Regions from separate parts of the Streptomyces sp. NPDC059003 genome, predicted to be linked through region 4. Evidence: riboswitches for the same ligand, from Rfam matches in the RefSeq annotation. Region 4 holds a riboswitch; each other region holds the start of a gene.

Region 1 (3,574 bases), on a different contig from region 4:
TCGAGGACGGCCTCCAGGACGACCGCCGGGCCCGCGCCCGACTCGACGACCGTGCGCAGCTCCTCCATGAGCGTGTTGAAGCGCTTCACGGCGTTCGCCGAGCGGGCCGCCATGCCGTACGCCTCGTCGACGCGGCGCAGCGCCTGCGGGAAGGAGATCTTCTCGCGCAGCGCGAGCGCGTCGATCATCGCTTCGGCGCGGTCGCCGATGCCCCGCTTCGGCACGTTCAGGATGCGGCGCAGCGGGACCGCGTCCTCCGGGTTGGCGAGGACCCGCAGGTAGGCGAGGACGTCGCGGACCTCCTTGCGCTCGTAGAAGCGGACGCCACCGACGACCTTGTAGGGCAGGCCGACGCGGATGAAGATCTCTTCGAAGACACGGGACTGCGCGTTCGTCCGGTAGAAGATCGCCACGTCGCCGGCCTTGGCGTCGCCCGCGTCCGTGAGGCGGTCGATCTCGTCGGCGACGAACTGCGCCTCGTCGTGCTCGGTGTCCGCGACGTACCCGGTGATGCGGGCGCCCGCGCCCGCGTTCGTCCACAGGTTCTTCGGGCGGCGGCTCTCGTTGCGCTCGATGACCGCGTTGGCGGCGGTCAGGATCGTCTGGGTGGAGCGGTAGTTCTGCTCCAGGAGGATCGTGGTCGCGTCCGTGTAGTCCTCCTCGAACTGGAGGATGTTGCGGATGGTGGCGCCGCGGAAGGCGTAGATCGACTGGTCGGCGTCACCGACGACGCACAGCTCGGCCGGGTCGTCGCCCTCGCCTCCGGAGGGGCCGACCAGCTCGCGCACCAGGGCGTACTGGGCGTGGTTCGTGTCCTGGTACTCGTCGACCATCACGTGGCGGAAGCGGCGGCGGTAGTGCTCGGCGACGTCCGGGAAGGCGCGCAGGAGGTGGACCGTCGTCATGATCAGGTCGTCGAAGTCGAGGGCGTTGGCCTCGCGCAGGCGCGACTGGTACATCGCGTACGCCTGGGCGAGGGTCTTCTCGAAGCCGTCGGCGGCCTGGGCGGCGAAGTCCTCCTCGTCGATCAGCTCGTTCTTCAGGTTCGAGATCTTGGCGCTGAAGGACTTCGGCGGGAACTTCTTCGGGTCCAGGTCGAGGTCACGGCAGACCAGGGCCATCAGGCGCTTGGAGTCCGCGGCGTCGTAGATCGAGAACGAGGACGTGAAGCCCAGCTTCTTGTACTCGCGGCGCAGGATGCGCACGCACGCGCTGTGGAACGTCGACACCCACATCGCGCCCGCGCGCGGGCCGACGAGCTGCTCGACGCGCTCCTTCATCTCGCCCGCGGCCTTGTTCGTGAACGTGATCGCGAGGATCTGGCCGGGGTGCGCGCCGCGCTCGGCGAGGAGGTACGCGATGCGGTGGGTCAGGACGCGGGTCTTGCCGGATCCCGCGCCCGCGACGATGAGCAGCGGGGAGCCCGCGTGCACGACGGCCGCGCGCTGGTTCTCGTTCAGCCCGTCCAGGAGGGTCGCCGGGTCGATCGCGGGGCGGGGGGCGCCGTCCCGGTAGTACGCGTCCGCGGGCGGGGGCGCGTCGAACTTCCCGCCGAACAAGTCGTCCGGAATGGGCTCCGGAGCGCTGTCCTCGGGCGGCGGCGGGGGCTCCTCCTCATGTGCCTGCGAGGGCTTGAGGTCCGCCAGGAAGCTGTCGTCAAAGAGGCTGCTCATCGCCTCCCGAGTCTAGGCGGACCCACTGACAACCCGCCCCGGGTTCCGGCCATCCACGCTCCGCCCCGTCGCCGTCACGCAGCGCGACAGCACGTCAGGGCCGCGCCAAGGGCTTCGTAAAGTCACGAAAATGTATCGGGCATATCGAACATCAACCTTCCCCGGCACCACACGAGTTGGCTAGCGTGCTCCGCGGGCCGCACGTCCCCCACCGGCGATCCCCGCCGGTCACGCGTGGCCTCCGCCGAGTCCGACGCGTTGTCCGACCTCCACGTCGTCCGACGCTCCCGGAGCCGGGGACCCACCATGATCCTGGGGTGAATCGGTCCCGTACGCCGTACGGGACGGTAGGGCAGCCTTCCGAACCACCCGCCCGAACCCGACAGCTAACCCGGTAGGCGGTCCACGGAAGGAGTCGCCGACCTTGGCGTCGCACCGCAAACCGCGCAGTCGCTCAGCGCTCATACGCACGACCCCCGCCCTCGGCATCACGACGGCCGCCCTGACCTCGGTGGCCCTGCTCTCACAGAGCGCGAACGCCGCGCCGTCCGCCCCCTCCGAGCCCGGGAAGCCGACCCTCGAAGAGGTCCAGAAGAAGGTCGACGACCTCTACCACCAGGCGGGCGTGGCCACGCAGAAGTACAACTCGGCCAAGGAGCGCACCGACAAGCAGCGCAAGAAGGTCGACCGCCTCCTGGACGACGTGGCCGAGCGCACGGACAAGCTGAACGACGCCCGCCAGGAGCTCGGCTCCTTCGCGGCCGCGCAGTACCGCACCGGCGCCGTCTCCGAGACGGCCGCGATGATGCTCGCCGACGACCCGAAGGGGTTCTTCGACCAGAACCACCTCGCGGACCGGCTCACGAGCCGCCAGAAGAAGGCCGTCGACGACTACCAGACGCAGCAGGTCGCGGCGACCCAGCAGCGCGCGAAGGCCGCGAAGAGCCTGAAGACGCTCGGTGACTCGCGCGACGACCTGAAGGCGAGCAAGCAGACCGTCCAGACCAAGCTGAGCGAGGCCCGCGGCCTGCTGTCGAAGCTGACCGCCGAGGAGAAGGCGCGGCTCGCGGCGATCGAGAAGCGGAAGGAAGAGGCCGCCCGGCGCAAGGCCGCCGAGCTGGCGCGCAAGCAGGCGGAGGCGGAGCGCAAGCGGAAGGCCGAGGAGGCCGAGCAGCGCGAGCGGGAACGGGAGCGGGAACAGGGCCGGGATCAGGACCAGGACCAGGGCTCCGGTGGGGGTACGGGTACGGGGTCCGGCTCGGACAGCGGCTCCGGGTCCGGGTCGGGATCCGGCTCGGGCTCGGGCTCGGGCAGCACGGACGGCAGCTACGCCGCCAAGGCCGAGAAGGTGATCTCCTTCGCCGAGCGGCAGATCGGCAAGCCCTACGTGTGGGGCGCCACCGGGCCCGACTCCTACGACTGCTCCGGGCTCACGCAGGCCGCGTGGAAGACCGCCGGGATCTCGCTGCCGCGGACGACCTGGGACCAGGTGAAGACCGGCACGAAGGTGTCGACGTCGAACGCCAAGCGGGGCGACCTGGTCTTCTTCTACGACGACATCAGCCACGTCGGGATCTACATCGGCAACGGCAAGATGATCCACGCCCCGAAGCCGGGCGCGAACGTCCGCGTCGAGTCGATCTACTACATGCCGATCCACAGCGTGGTGCGGCCCGCATAACCACCCTCTACGTAGAGGGGGCCGTACACGCCCTCCCTCCACACGCCCCTCTACGTAGAGGGGCGATAGACGTGTGGGCCCGCACCCCGGTCCGGGTGCGGGCCCACGTACGTCAGGTGGCCGGGGCCTACGTCCACAGGACGGCGATGAAGATGTTCGCCGTCGTCAGCGCGCCGACCGCGCCGAACATCGCCTTGTCCACCTTCTCCTCGTCGCGCTT
Region 2 (3,574 bases), on a different contig from region 4:
GTTGTTAGAGTTTGGGGTTGGGGTGGGGTGGGTGGATCTGATCTCCCACCCGCCCGCCCGTTTCCAGCTCCACGCGGGGTGAGCGCCCCCCGTGGGGGGTGCTCGCCGTCGGCGACCGCGCGTGTGGGGGTGCGCCCGGGGCGGCGCGCCCTGGGCGGGTGGGCGGGCAGAAGCCGCCGCGGCAGCGGCGGTACGTGCGGTCGGCCGGAGGCCCGCCGTGGGTGCTGAGCGGCGTGTGCTGCCGGGGGAGCGGGCGTTGGTCAGGGCCTTGCCGCCGGTGCTCCTGGTCGTCGGTGTTCTCTTCGACGTCCTGACTCCGCCCGAGTTCACGGCGGCGCCGCTGTTCGCCGCGGCGCCGCTGATCACCGCGCCGTTCTTCTCGCTGCGCACCACCGTCCTGGCCGCCGCGGTGTCCTGCGCCGCCGTGCTCGCCCTGCGCGTCAAGAGCCACACCAACGGCGACGTGGAAGTGATCACCGAGCTCCTGACCATGCTGACCGTCGGCGCGCTCGCCGTCGTCATCAACCGCGTCGTACGCCAGGGCGACGCCCGCCTCGCCTCCGCCCGCTCCATCGCCGAGGCCGCCCAGCGCGCCGTGCTGCCGCAGCCCGAGGCCCGGATCGGCGGCCTGGACGTCGCCGCCCGCTACGAGGCCGCGCAGGCCGACGCGTTCATCGGGGGCGATCTGTACGCGGTGCAGGACACCCCGCACGGCGTCCGCGTCATCGTCGGCGACGTACGCGGCAAGGGCATGGGTGCCGTGGCCGCCGTCGCCGTCGTCATCGGTGCCTTCCGGGAGGCGGCCGAGCAGGAGGCCACCCTGGAGGCGGTCGCGCAGCGCCTGGAGCGGGCGCTCGCGCGGGAGGGCACCCGGCGCGACGGGCTCGACGCGTTCGAGGGGTTCACCACCGCCGTGCTCGCGGAGATCCCGCGCGGCGACGGCGTCGTACGCATCGTCAACCGCGGCCATCCGGCGCCGCTGGTGCTGCGCGACGACGGGCGGATGTGCGTCGTCGCGCCGGCCGAGCCCGCGCTGCCGCTCGGCATGGGCGAGCTCGGCACCTGGCCCGACCGCGCCGACGAGACGGCCTTCCCGCCGGGCTCCACGCTGCTGCTCTACACCGACGGGCTCTCCGAGGCCCGGGACGCGCACGGTGTCTTCTACGATCCGGTCGCCCGGCTCGGCGGGCGGGTCTTCGCGGGTCCGGACGCGCCCGACGCGCTGCTCTCGACGCTCGTGGCGGAGGTCGTCGAGCACACCGGCGGCGGCGCGTCGGACGACATGGCGCTCCTCGCGGTGACCCGCCCCGTCACGGCCAGTGACTGAGCGGCGCCCCTGTGCAGAGGGGCTGACGGGTCGTCAGGCAAAGAGGAAGATCCATTCCGGCGCGCAGCGTCACGGCGACGGCTCAACTCGCCCCGATCCAGGCGCTGATGTCCCGTTGTGTTCGATGCGTAAGCGTTAACGATCAACCGGAACAGCTTGGAATACGACCCTGCTGTCTATTAACGTTCGATAACGCAGCGCGGTCGTCCCAGCCGTCACGAGAGATGGCTCCGTGCGCACACGCCTAATCCCGCAAGGGAGCCGGGGAACCACCAACTTGGGGTGAATCGGACGCCTTTCGCGTACGTGATCCGCGTACGCACGAAGCGTTCGTAGGAGACCTTCCTGCTCCGAACCCGTCAGCTAACCCGGTAGGCGAGAAGGAAGGAAAGGAGTGCGCCCCAGTGGCGTCCAACCGGCCTGCTCCAGAAGCGCCGCACGTGCCGCACGACGACCCGGCCACCGCCGAGTTCCCCGAGTTCTCCGAGTTCTCCTCGTACTCCGGGCACTCCCCGTACTCCGGCTTCGCCGAGACCGCCCCCCAGGAGCAGCCCTGGGAGGAGTGGAACCCCACCGCCGAGTCCGTCCGGCCCGTGCGCGGCAAGCACCGCATCCACAAGAAGGGCGGCGGCGGGCTCGCGCGCAGCTCCACCGTCCTCGGCGTCGGCGTGATCGCCGCCGTCGGCGCGGGCGGCATGGCCACCGCGCAGGGCGGCAAGCCGCCGGTCTCCATATCCATGCCGGACATGTCGTCCGTCACGGACTCGCTGCCCGAGGCCAAGTCCCTGCCCGGCGTGGGCTCCCTGATGTCCGACGGCGACGCGTCGTCGGAGCCCGACACCGCCGCGTCCGCCGCGCCCCTGAGCTCCGCGGGCGTCACCGGCGCCGACGCGCGGCAGGGCACCACCGACGCCGGAGAGGCACTGCGCGCCCGCATCCTCCAGCAGGCCGAGAACCAGCGGCACCAGGCCGACGACACCCAGCGTCAGCAGGCCCAGGACGCCGCCGTGCGGAAGGCCGCCGAGCAGGCCAGGGCCCAGCAGGGCCAGGCGGAGGCCAAGGCCAAGGCGAAGGCCGCGGAGGAGAAGCGCAAGAAGGAGGAGGCGGCCCGCAAGAAGCGCGAGGCCGAGCGCCTCGCCAAGCTCGCCAAGAGCTTCACGCTGCCGACGTCGTCGTACACCCTCACCTCGCACTTCGGCGACTCCGGCTCCATGTGGTCCTCCGGGCACCACACCGGCCTGGACTTCGCCGCCCCCACGGGCACGCTGCTCAAGGCCGTCCACACCGGCACCATCAAGGAAGCGGGCCTGGCGGGCGCGTACGGCTACCGCACCGTCCTGGAGCTGGAGGACGGCACCCAGATCTGGTACTGCCACCAGTCCTCGATGAGCGTCAGCGTGGGCCAGAAGGTCAGCACGGGCGACATCATCGGCCGCGTAGGCGCCACCGGCAACGTCACCGGCGCGCACCTCCACATGGAGGTCCACACCGGCGGCGGCGCCACGATCGACCCGCTGGCGTGGCTGCGGAGCAAGGGCCTGACCCCGTAACTCGCCCGCTTTCCCGGCCGGTTCACCCGGCCCTCCCGGATTCCGGCGGCCCTGGCGACGACCCCCCGACGTCAGGGCCGCCGGTCCTGTCCCGCGTGTCCCGGCCATGTCCTGCCTGTTCCGGCCATGAACGGAATTCCCGTGTCCGCAAAGGCGTTGGGTCCCGTATGACCACTCTGCGCCCCCTGGGCTCGTCCGACCTCGAAGTCTTCCCTCTCGCCCTTGGCGGCAACGTCTTCGGCTGGACCGCCGACCAGACGGAGTCCTTCGCCGTCCTCGACGCGTACGCGGCCGCCGGCGGCAACTTCATAGACACCGCCGACGCCTACTCGTTCTGGGTGCCCGGCAACAAGGGCGGTGAGTCCGAGGAGATCCTCGGGCGGTGGATGGCCGAGCGCGGCAACCGCTCTGACGTCGTCGTCGCCACGAAGGTCGGCGCCCACCCCGACTACAAGGGCCTGTCGGCCGGCACCATCAAGGCCGGCGCGGAGGAGTCCCTGCGCCGCCTCGGCACGGACTACATCGACCTGTACTACACGCACTACGACGACCCGACCGTGTCCGTCGAGGAGATCCTCACCGCCCTCGACGAGTTGGTGCGCTCGGGCAAGGTGCGCGCGATCGCCGCCTCGAACATCACCGCCGAGCGCCTCCAGGAGTGCCTGGACTTCTCCGACCGCGAGGGCCTCGTGCGGTA
Region 3 (3,574 bases), on a different contig from region 4:
GCCTCCACGCCCGGCCCGCCTCCATCTTCGTCCGTGCGGCCACGGCCGCGGGCGTCCCCGTGACCATCGCCAAGGCCGGCGGCAACCCCGTGAACGCCGGCTCCATGCTCGCGGTGCTCGGCCTGGGCGCGCAGGGCGGCGAGGAGATCGTGCTCGCTTCGGACGCCGAGGGTGCGGACGCCGCCCTCGACCGCCTGGCGAAGCTGGTCGCGGAGGGGCTCGAGGAGCTTCCGGAGACCGTCTGACGCTGTCGGACACCGTGCGGCGGAGCCGCGTGGGCCCCTTCCGGGCGGCCCACGCGGCTCCGTTGCGTTTTCGGGTGTACGTGTTTGCGGGGTGTACGCGTTTGCGGGATGGACGTGTTTGACGAGCCCCGACCCCGGCACAGGAAAGCAGGCCCAATTACCGGCGAGGCGGCGGGACACCCACAAAAAGGGAGTTTGCGCGCGAGCCGCAAGTCGCCGGTCCGAAATTCCCCGCTCTTTGTATACGGCGCCTGCGTTAATTCCGTACGCGCACTTTGTTTACGGCACGTTGCGAACCCCTCACACGCCCGGTGCGCAGCCGCTGCGCGGCCGCCGCGCGCTCGGCGTGCAGGACCGTGAGCGCCCGCGCGCGGTCCGCGTCACCGCGGGCGACGGCGTCGACGACCGCGGCGTGGCCGTTCCAGGTCTCCATGGGCGCGGCCGGGACGTCCGTGACGTACATCCACGCGATCTTGTGGCGCAGCTGGGTGAGCAGGGCGATGAGGCCGGGGCTGGTGGACGCCTGCGCGAGCGTCTCGTGGAACCAGCCGTCGAGCGAGCGCAGGTCCTCGGTGCCGCCGCGCCTCGCGCGCTCCTGGCCGAGCCGTACGAGGCCGCGCAGGACCTTCAGATGGGCCTCCGTGCGGCGCTGCGCGGCGCGTGCGGCGGCCAGCGGCTCCAGGAGCGCCCGGACCTCCAGGAGGTCGGCGGCCTCCTGCTCGGTGGGCTCGGCGACGCACGCGCCCGCGTGCCTGCGCGTGACCACGAAGCCCTCCGCCTCCAGGGTGCGCAGGGCCTCGCGCACGGGGACGCGGGAGACGCCGTAGCGGCGGGCGAGCAGTTCTTCGGTGAGGCGCGTGCCGCGTTCGTAGACACCGGAGACGATGTCGTCCCGGATGGCTGTGCATACCGAGTGCGCGGGAATGCGCATGACGGACCTCCGCGTTAATTCCCTCAATGCCCGCGAAACGCGTCGTGCGACGCGCCTAATGACGTACGTGCGACAACTCCATGGACGATGGCTCCCTGAACTCTATTGCAGGCGGCCGGATTTTCCGACGGTGCGTCGGAATCCATGGATATCTTTTGGCCAAGGGTCTGCGTACGCCGAAAGCCCCGGCTCGGGTGAGCCGGGGCCTTCGCGGAGTGCTGCGGGTCGGACGCGGAGTGCCGCGGGTCAGGCGCTGACGCCGTGGGTCAGACGCTGACGCCGTGGGCGCGCAGGTACGCGACGGGGTCGATGTCCGAGCCGTAGTCGGCGCCGGTGCGGGCCTCGAAGTGGAGGTGCGGTCCGGAGGAGTTGCCGGTGGAGCCGGAGAGGCCGATCTGCTGGCCCGGGGTCACGGTCTGGCCGACGGTGACACTGAGGGACGACATGTGGCCGTACTGCGTGTACGTGCCGTCGTTCATCTTGATCACGACGTTGTTGCCGTAGGCGCCGCCCCAGCCCGCCTCGACGACGGTGCCCGCACCGACGGCGTGGACCGAGGTGCCGGACGCGGCGTGGAAGTCGATGCCGGTGTGGCTGCCGGAGGACCACATGCCGCCGCCCGCCTTGTAGGAGGTGGAGACGTACGAGCCGTCGACCGGCGCCACGTAGGCGTTCAGGCGCTTGCGCTCGGCGTCGCGGGCGGCGCGCTCACGGGCCCGCTCCTTGGCCTCCTTCGCCGCCTTGGCCTCGCGCTCCTTCTTGGCCTTCTCCTTCGCGGCGGCCTCCGCCTTGCGCTTCTGCTCGGCGGCCTTCTGGCGGGCCGCGTCCTCGGCCTTCTGCTGCGCGGCGGCCTCGGCGGCGGCCTGCTTCTGCGCGGCGGCCTGCGCGTCGACCTCGCTGGCGAGGGAGTCGCCGACGGAGATGGCCTGGGTGAGGCCGGTGTTCGTGTGCTCGGCGGAGGTGTCGGCGGCGAGCGCCGGAGCGGCCAGGCCCGAGATGACGCCGGTGGTGGTGAGCGCGGCGACGCCGGCGGCGTTGGCAGTGGTGCGCGAGATGCGGCTCGGGCGGCGGTGCTTGCCGGTCGGGCGGATGAGCGCCATGAAGCGGCTGGTCCTTTCCTTCCTTCTCGCCTACCGGGTTAGCTGACGGGTTCGGAGCAGGAAGGTCTCCTACGGGCTCCTCACCTTGCGGCAAGGGGTCCGATTCACCCCAGGGGACGGATGTGGGTCCCCGGCTCCCCTGGCTCGCGCCGTACGGGGACTCGGCGATGACTGTCCGGTGCCGCGGACGCGGCGTACTGCCTGACGGACAGCCTGGTCGACGCTAAACGGCTCATCTTTCAATCGACAAACGGATCACGCCTTTTGTAGCGCACGCCACAGGGCAGACACCCAACCTCCCTGCCAATTCGGACATATGGCAGCATGCAGGGACCCCGGGGGCTTCCTGAGCCTCCGGGGTCCCTTGTGTTACGTGGCGTTGCTACCGGTTTGTCCGCGCGGCCGCCGACCCTGGCTGGGCCGGGCCGGGCCGCCCCTGGCTGGCCGGGCTGGCCTGGCTGCCGCAATCAGCCGGTGACGACCGTCACTTCGCCGATGCCGAGCGCCTTCACGGGCTCCTCGATCTGCGCCGCGTCCCCCACGAGCACCGTCACCAGGCGGTCGCTCGGGAAGGCGCTGACGACGGCCGCGGTGGCCTCTACGGTGCCGGTCTCGGCCAACTGCCGGTACAGGTGCGCCTGGAAGTCGTCCGGCAGGTGCTGCTCGACCTGGTCGGCGAGCGTGGCGGCGACCGCGGCGGCCGTCTCGTACTTCAGCGGGGCGACGCCCACCAGGTTCTGCACGGCGACGTCGCGCTCGGGGTCCGTGAGGCCCTCCGCGGCGAGGGTGCGGAGCACCTTCCACAGGTCGTCGAGCGCCGGGCCCGTGTTCGGCGTGTCCACGGAGCCGCTGATGGCGAGCATCGCGGACCCGGAGCCGTCCGGGGCGGAGCGCAGCACCTGGCTGAACGCGCGGACGCCGTACGTGTACCCCTTCTCCTCGCGCAGGACGCGGTCCAGGCGCGAGGTGAGGGTGCCGCCCAGGCAGTACGTGCCGAGAACCTGGGCGGGCCACACGCGCGCGTGCCGGTCCGCGCCGACGCGGCCGATGAGCAGCTGCGTCTGGACGGCGCCGGGGCGGTCCACGATGACGACGCGGCCCGTGTCGTCGGCGGTCACCGGGGGCACCGGGCGGGGCTCGGCAGTGCCGCCCGTCCAGGCGCCGAGGGTGTCGGCGAGGACGGCGTCCAGGTCGGTGCCGGTGAGGTCGCCGACCACGACCGCGGTGGCCGCGGCGGGGCGCACGTGCTTCTCGTAGAACGCGCGTACGGCCGCGGAGTCGATGGCGGCGACCGTCTC
Region 4 (3,574 bases):
CCTCGATGGAGACGAGCGGGTACGCGGAGACGAGCTCCTCGTAGTACTCGGTCATCTCGGCGGCCGAGCGGGACTTGCCCTCGAACTCGTACTTGCCGTCCTTGTAGAACTCGGACGCGGCGACGTCGAGCGCCAGGGCGATCTGCTGGCCGGGGACGTAGCCGGCCTGCTTGATGGCCTCGACGATGAGGTCGAGGGCGGCGCGGTTCGACTCCAGGTTCGGGGCGAAGCCGCCCTCGTCGCCGAGGCCGGTGGACAGGCCCTTGGCCTTCAGGACCTTCTTGAGGGTGTGGTAGACCTCGGCGCCCCAGCGCAGGGCCTCGGAGAAGGACTCCGCGCCGATCGGGGCGATCATGAACTCCTGGATGTCGACGTTGGAGTCCGCGTGGGACCCGCCGTTCAGGATGTTCATCATCGGCACCGGGAGCAGGTGCGCGTTCGGGCCGCCCAGGTAGCGGAACAGCGGCAGGTCGCTGGCCTCGGAGGCGGCGTGGGCCACGGCGAGGGAGACGCCGAGGATGGCGTTGGCGCCGAGGGAGCCCTTGTTGTCGGTGGCGTCCAGGTCGAACATGGCCTGGTCGATGAGGCGCTGCTCGGTGGCGTCGTAGCCGACGAGCTCCGGGCCGATCTGCTCGATCACGGCGAGGACGGCCTTCTCGACGCCCTTGCCGCCGTAGCGGTTGGCGTCTCCGTCACGCAGTTCGATGGCCTCGAAGGCGCCGGTGGAGGCGCCGGACGGGACGGCGGCACGGCCGGTGGACCCGTCGTCGAGGCCGACCTCGACCTCGACCGTGGGATTGCCTCGGGAGTCCAGGATTTCCCGGGCTACGACGACGTCGATGGACGGCACGAGCATCTCCTTCTGGGATGTGACGCGGGGTACGCGGTGGTACTGGGGGCCGCGCTGGCCCCTGCGACACGAGCCTAACCGGCTCCGGGACATCGGCCAGCCGACCGCCCAGCCCCTGGACGGGGCCAGGGGTATCAGTCTGCCTGAAAAGTTTTATTGCGGAACAAAATGCTGCGCAACCAAAAGATACCGCCCCGGTGCGGCGGGGGGTGCGCGCACCGGGGCGGTGGGGCCCGTGGGGACGGGGCGGGTGGGTCAGTCTCAGCTGAGGTGCAGCTGCTGGCCCGGGTAGATGAAGTCGGCGTCGGTGACGATGTCGTCGTTCAGCTGGTACAGCTTCTGCCAGCCGCCCTTGACGTCGTGCTCCTCGGCGATCTTGGAGAGGGTGTCGCCGGACTCGACCTTGTACTCGCCGTCGCCCTTCTTCACGACCTTGCCGGTCGGGGTCTGGACGGTCTTCTTGGTCTCGGTCTGCGGCGCGGCCTGCTGCGGGCGCGGCTGCGGCTTGGCCTGCTGCTGCGGCTGCGTCTGCTGCTGGCTCTGCTGCTGCGGCTGGGCCTGCTGCTGCGGGCGCTGCTGGTGCTGCTGCTGGTTCTGCTGCGGCTGCTGGGTGCTGCCGCCACCGCCGTACGGGGTGCTGGACAGGCCCACGCCACAGCTCGGCCAGGCGCCCTTGCCCTGGCCCGCGAGGACCTTCTGGCCGATGGCGATCTGCTGCGCCTTGGAGGCCTTGTCGGCCGTCGGCGCGTACTGCGTGCCGCCGTACGCGGCCCAGGTGGAGGCGGAGAACTGCAGGCCGCCGTAGTAGCCGTTGCCGGTGTTGATGGACCAGTTGCCGCCGGACTCGCACTGGGCGACGCGGTCCCACTCGGAGGCGGTGGCGGCGTTGGCGGTGCCGGCGGCCATCAGCGGCGCGGCCACGGCGGCGCCGGTGACACCGACGACGGTGGCGGCACGGGTGGCCTTGTCGAGCTTGGTCGGACGGCGGTGCTTGCCCTTGCCGGAACGCAGCATGGAGTGATCCCCTCACCGACGCCTGCGAGGTGAGCTGTCGGGTTCGGGCGGGTGAGTGCCCGGCCGCGCGTCCTAGCGCGCGGCTTCACCCCAAGCCATCTCCGTACGTCGCGCGGGCCGCGTCTCGCACGGCCGCCCAACGTCCGGGCCCGGCACTTACCTTGGGTCCCCCGCTCCTGCCTTCGGCGCTCGAAGCGACGACTGTTCCCGTCCGGCCGTTGGCAGGATTCGGCGTACCGACCGGCGGGGCCCGCTGTGGCGAGCGGTCATGACCGTAGACAGGCAATCGCCGGAATTTCAAAGACGATCAGGGCTTCTGAGACCCATCTCTCACTTGCCTCTCACCGTCTTTAAACCGGACATTCACGGCGAACTCGTCCGCCAACTGTCGGCTCGGCGGGCCTACTTCCCGGCCTTCTCCGCCTTCTCCGCGGCCGCCTTCTCGCTCAGCGCGAGCCGCTGACCGGGGAGGATGAGGTCCGGGTCGGAGCCCACGGTCTTCTTGTTGCCGGCGTAGAGGGAGGACCAGCCGCCGTCAAGGTCGTGGTGGTCGGCGATGGTTGAGAGGTTGTCGCCGGAGCGGACCGTGTACGTGCCGTCGGCGCCCCTCGCGTCACCCGCGTCACGGGACTCCCCGCGCGAGGCGTGCCGGCCGCCGCCCGCGCCCTCGCCGGGCTCCCCGGGGGCCGACTCGTCGGCGCCGGGGCCGCGGTGGCGGCCGGAGGCGCCGTCGGCGGGCCCGGAGCCGTCCGAGGGCTCCGTGGAGCCTTCGGGGGCCGAGGGGTCGGCGGGGTCGGACGGGTCACCGGGGTCCGACTGCTCCGAGGAGTCGCTCTCCCCGGCCGGGTCGCCCTTGCCGCCCTTCTCGCCCTTGCCGCCCTTGTCGGCCTCGTCGCCGTCCGCGGGCTTGCGGTGCTTGCCGGTGCCCTTGCCGTCGCGGTCGTCGGCGCCGGCATCTCCCTTATCGGCACCGGTGTCCTCGGTGCCCTCGGTGTCCGAGTCGTGATTCTTGTCTCGCGCGTCGGCGGAACCGTCGGCGTCCTCGGCGTCGCCCTTGTCCTTGCCCTTGGCGTCGCCCTTGCCCTTGGAGGCGTCCTTGCCGTCCTTACTGTCCTTGCCGTCGTCCGACGGGTCGGCGGGCTTGGTGGGCGCGGCCGGGAGGCCCGGGTCGACGTCGGCCTTCTCGCCGCCCTTGGCGAGGCCCGCGGTGGGGGCGCAGTTCGGCCAGGCGTCGGGGCCCCGGTCGGCGAGGACCTTCTCGCCGATCGCGATCTGCTGGGAGCGGCTCGCCTGGTCCGCGCTCGGCGCGTAGGCGAGGCCGCCGTAGCTCTCCCAGGTGTCCTGCGACAACTGCAGGCCGCCGTAGTACCCGTTGCCCTCGTTCGAGCTCCAGGCGCCGCCGCTCTCGCAGTCCGCGACCCGGTCCCACGTCTGGGCGTCCGCGGCGTGCGCGCCGGTCGCGCCGAGCAGCGGGAGGGCGAGCGCCGAGCCGGTGACGCCCGCCGCGACGACGATCGCCGGGGCCTGGCGGGGACGGCGGTGACGGCCTTGGCCGGAGAGCATGCAGGTGCCTTTCGAGCGACGACAGGACAGCTGCGGCACGTGGTGCCATAAAGGTGCCGAGCCGTCGTGAACGTAGCCGCAGTCGAACGTCAGTCACAAGTCGATGCAGCACAGATCACGTAAAAGTCACAGCTGTGACGACACGTC

Evidence for each region. A riboswitch is a leader RNA that binds a small molecule or an ion and turns the genes downstream of it on or off. The one in region 4 is predicted to bind cyclic di-AMP.
Region 1: another riboswitch for cyclic di-AMP. It lies ahead of ACFWZ5_RS24765 (NlpC/P60 family protein); the one in region 4 lies ahead of ACFWZ5_RS29415 (transglycosylase family protein).
Region 2: another riboswitch for cyclic di-AMP. It lies ahead of ACFWZ5_RS29385 (M23 family metallopeptidase); the one in region 4 lies ahead of ACFWZ5_RS29415 (transglycosylase family protein).
Region 3: another riboswitch for cyclic di-AMP. It lies ahead of ACFWZ5_RS19090 (M23 family metallopeptidase); the one in region 4 lies ahead of ACFWZ5_RS29415 (transglycosylase family protein).

What each region holds. Positions count from the first base shown of each region.
Region 1 covers NZ_JBHYJH010000075.1:25,506-29,079, reverse strand. Annotated here, with positions in the region: gene pcrA (DNA helicase PcrA) at 1-1,673, opposite strand, end outside; cyclic di-AMP (ydaO/yuaA leader) riboswitch at 1,943-2,090, shown strand; gene ACFWZ5_RS24765 (NlpC/P60 family protein) at 2,098-3,354, shown strand; gene ACFWZ5_RS24760 (hypothetical protein) at 3,482-3,574, opposite strand, start outside.
Region 2 covers NZ_JBHYJH010000100.1:28,306-31,879, forward strand. Annotated here, with positions in the region: gene ACFWZ5_RS29380 (PP2C family protein-serine/threonine phosphatase) at 218-1,327, shown strand; cyclic di-AMP (ydaO/yuaA leader) riboswitch at 1,559-1,720, shown strand; gene ACFWZ5_RS29385 (M23 family metallopeptidase) at 1,732-2,877, shown strand; gene ACFWZ5_RS29390 (aldo/keto reductase) at 3,045-3,574, shown strand, end outside.
Region 3 covers NZ_JBHYJH010000049.1:27,360-30,933, forward strand. Annotated here, with positions in the region: gene ACFWZ5_RS19080 (HPr family phosphocarrier protein) at 1-245, shown strand, start outside; gene ACFWZ5_RS19085 (GntR family transcriptional regulator) at 502-1,176, opposite strand; gene ACFWZ5_RS19090 (M23 family metallopeptidase) at 1,443-2,276, opposite strand; cyclic di-AMP (ydaO/yuaA leader) riboswitch at 2,289-2,453, opposite strand; gene ACFWZ5_RS19095 (M16 family metallopeptidase) at 2,744-3,574, opposite strand, start outside.
Region 4 covers NZ_JBHYJH010000101.1:1,418-4,991, reverse strand. Annotated here, with positions in the region: gene eno (phosphopyruvate hydratase) at 1-856, opposite strand, end outside; gene ACFWZ5_RS29415 (transglycosylase family protein) at 1,112-1,864, opposite strand; cyclic di-AMP (ydaO/yuaA leader) riboswitch at 1,869-2,062, opposite strand; gene ACFWZ5_RS29410 (transglycosylase family protein) at 2,267-3,427, opposite strand.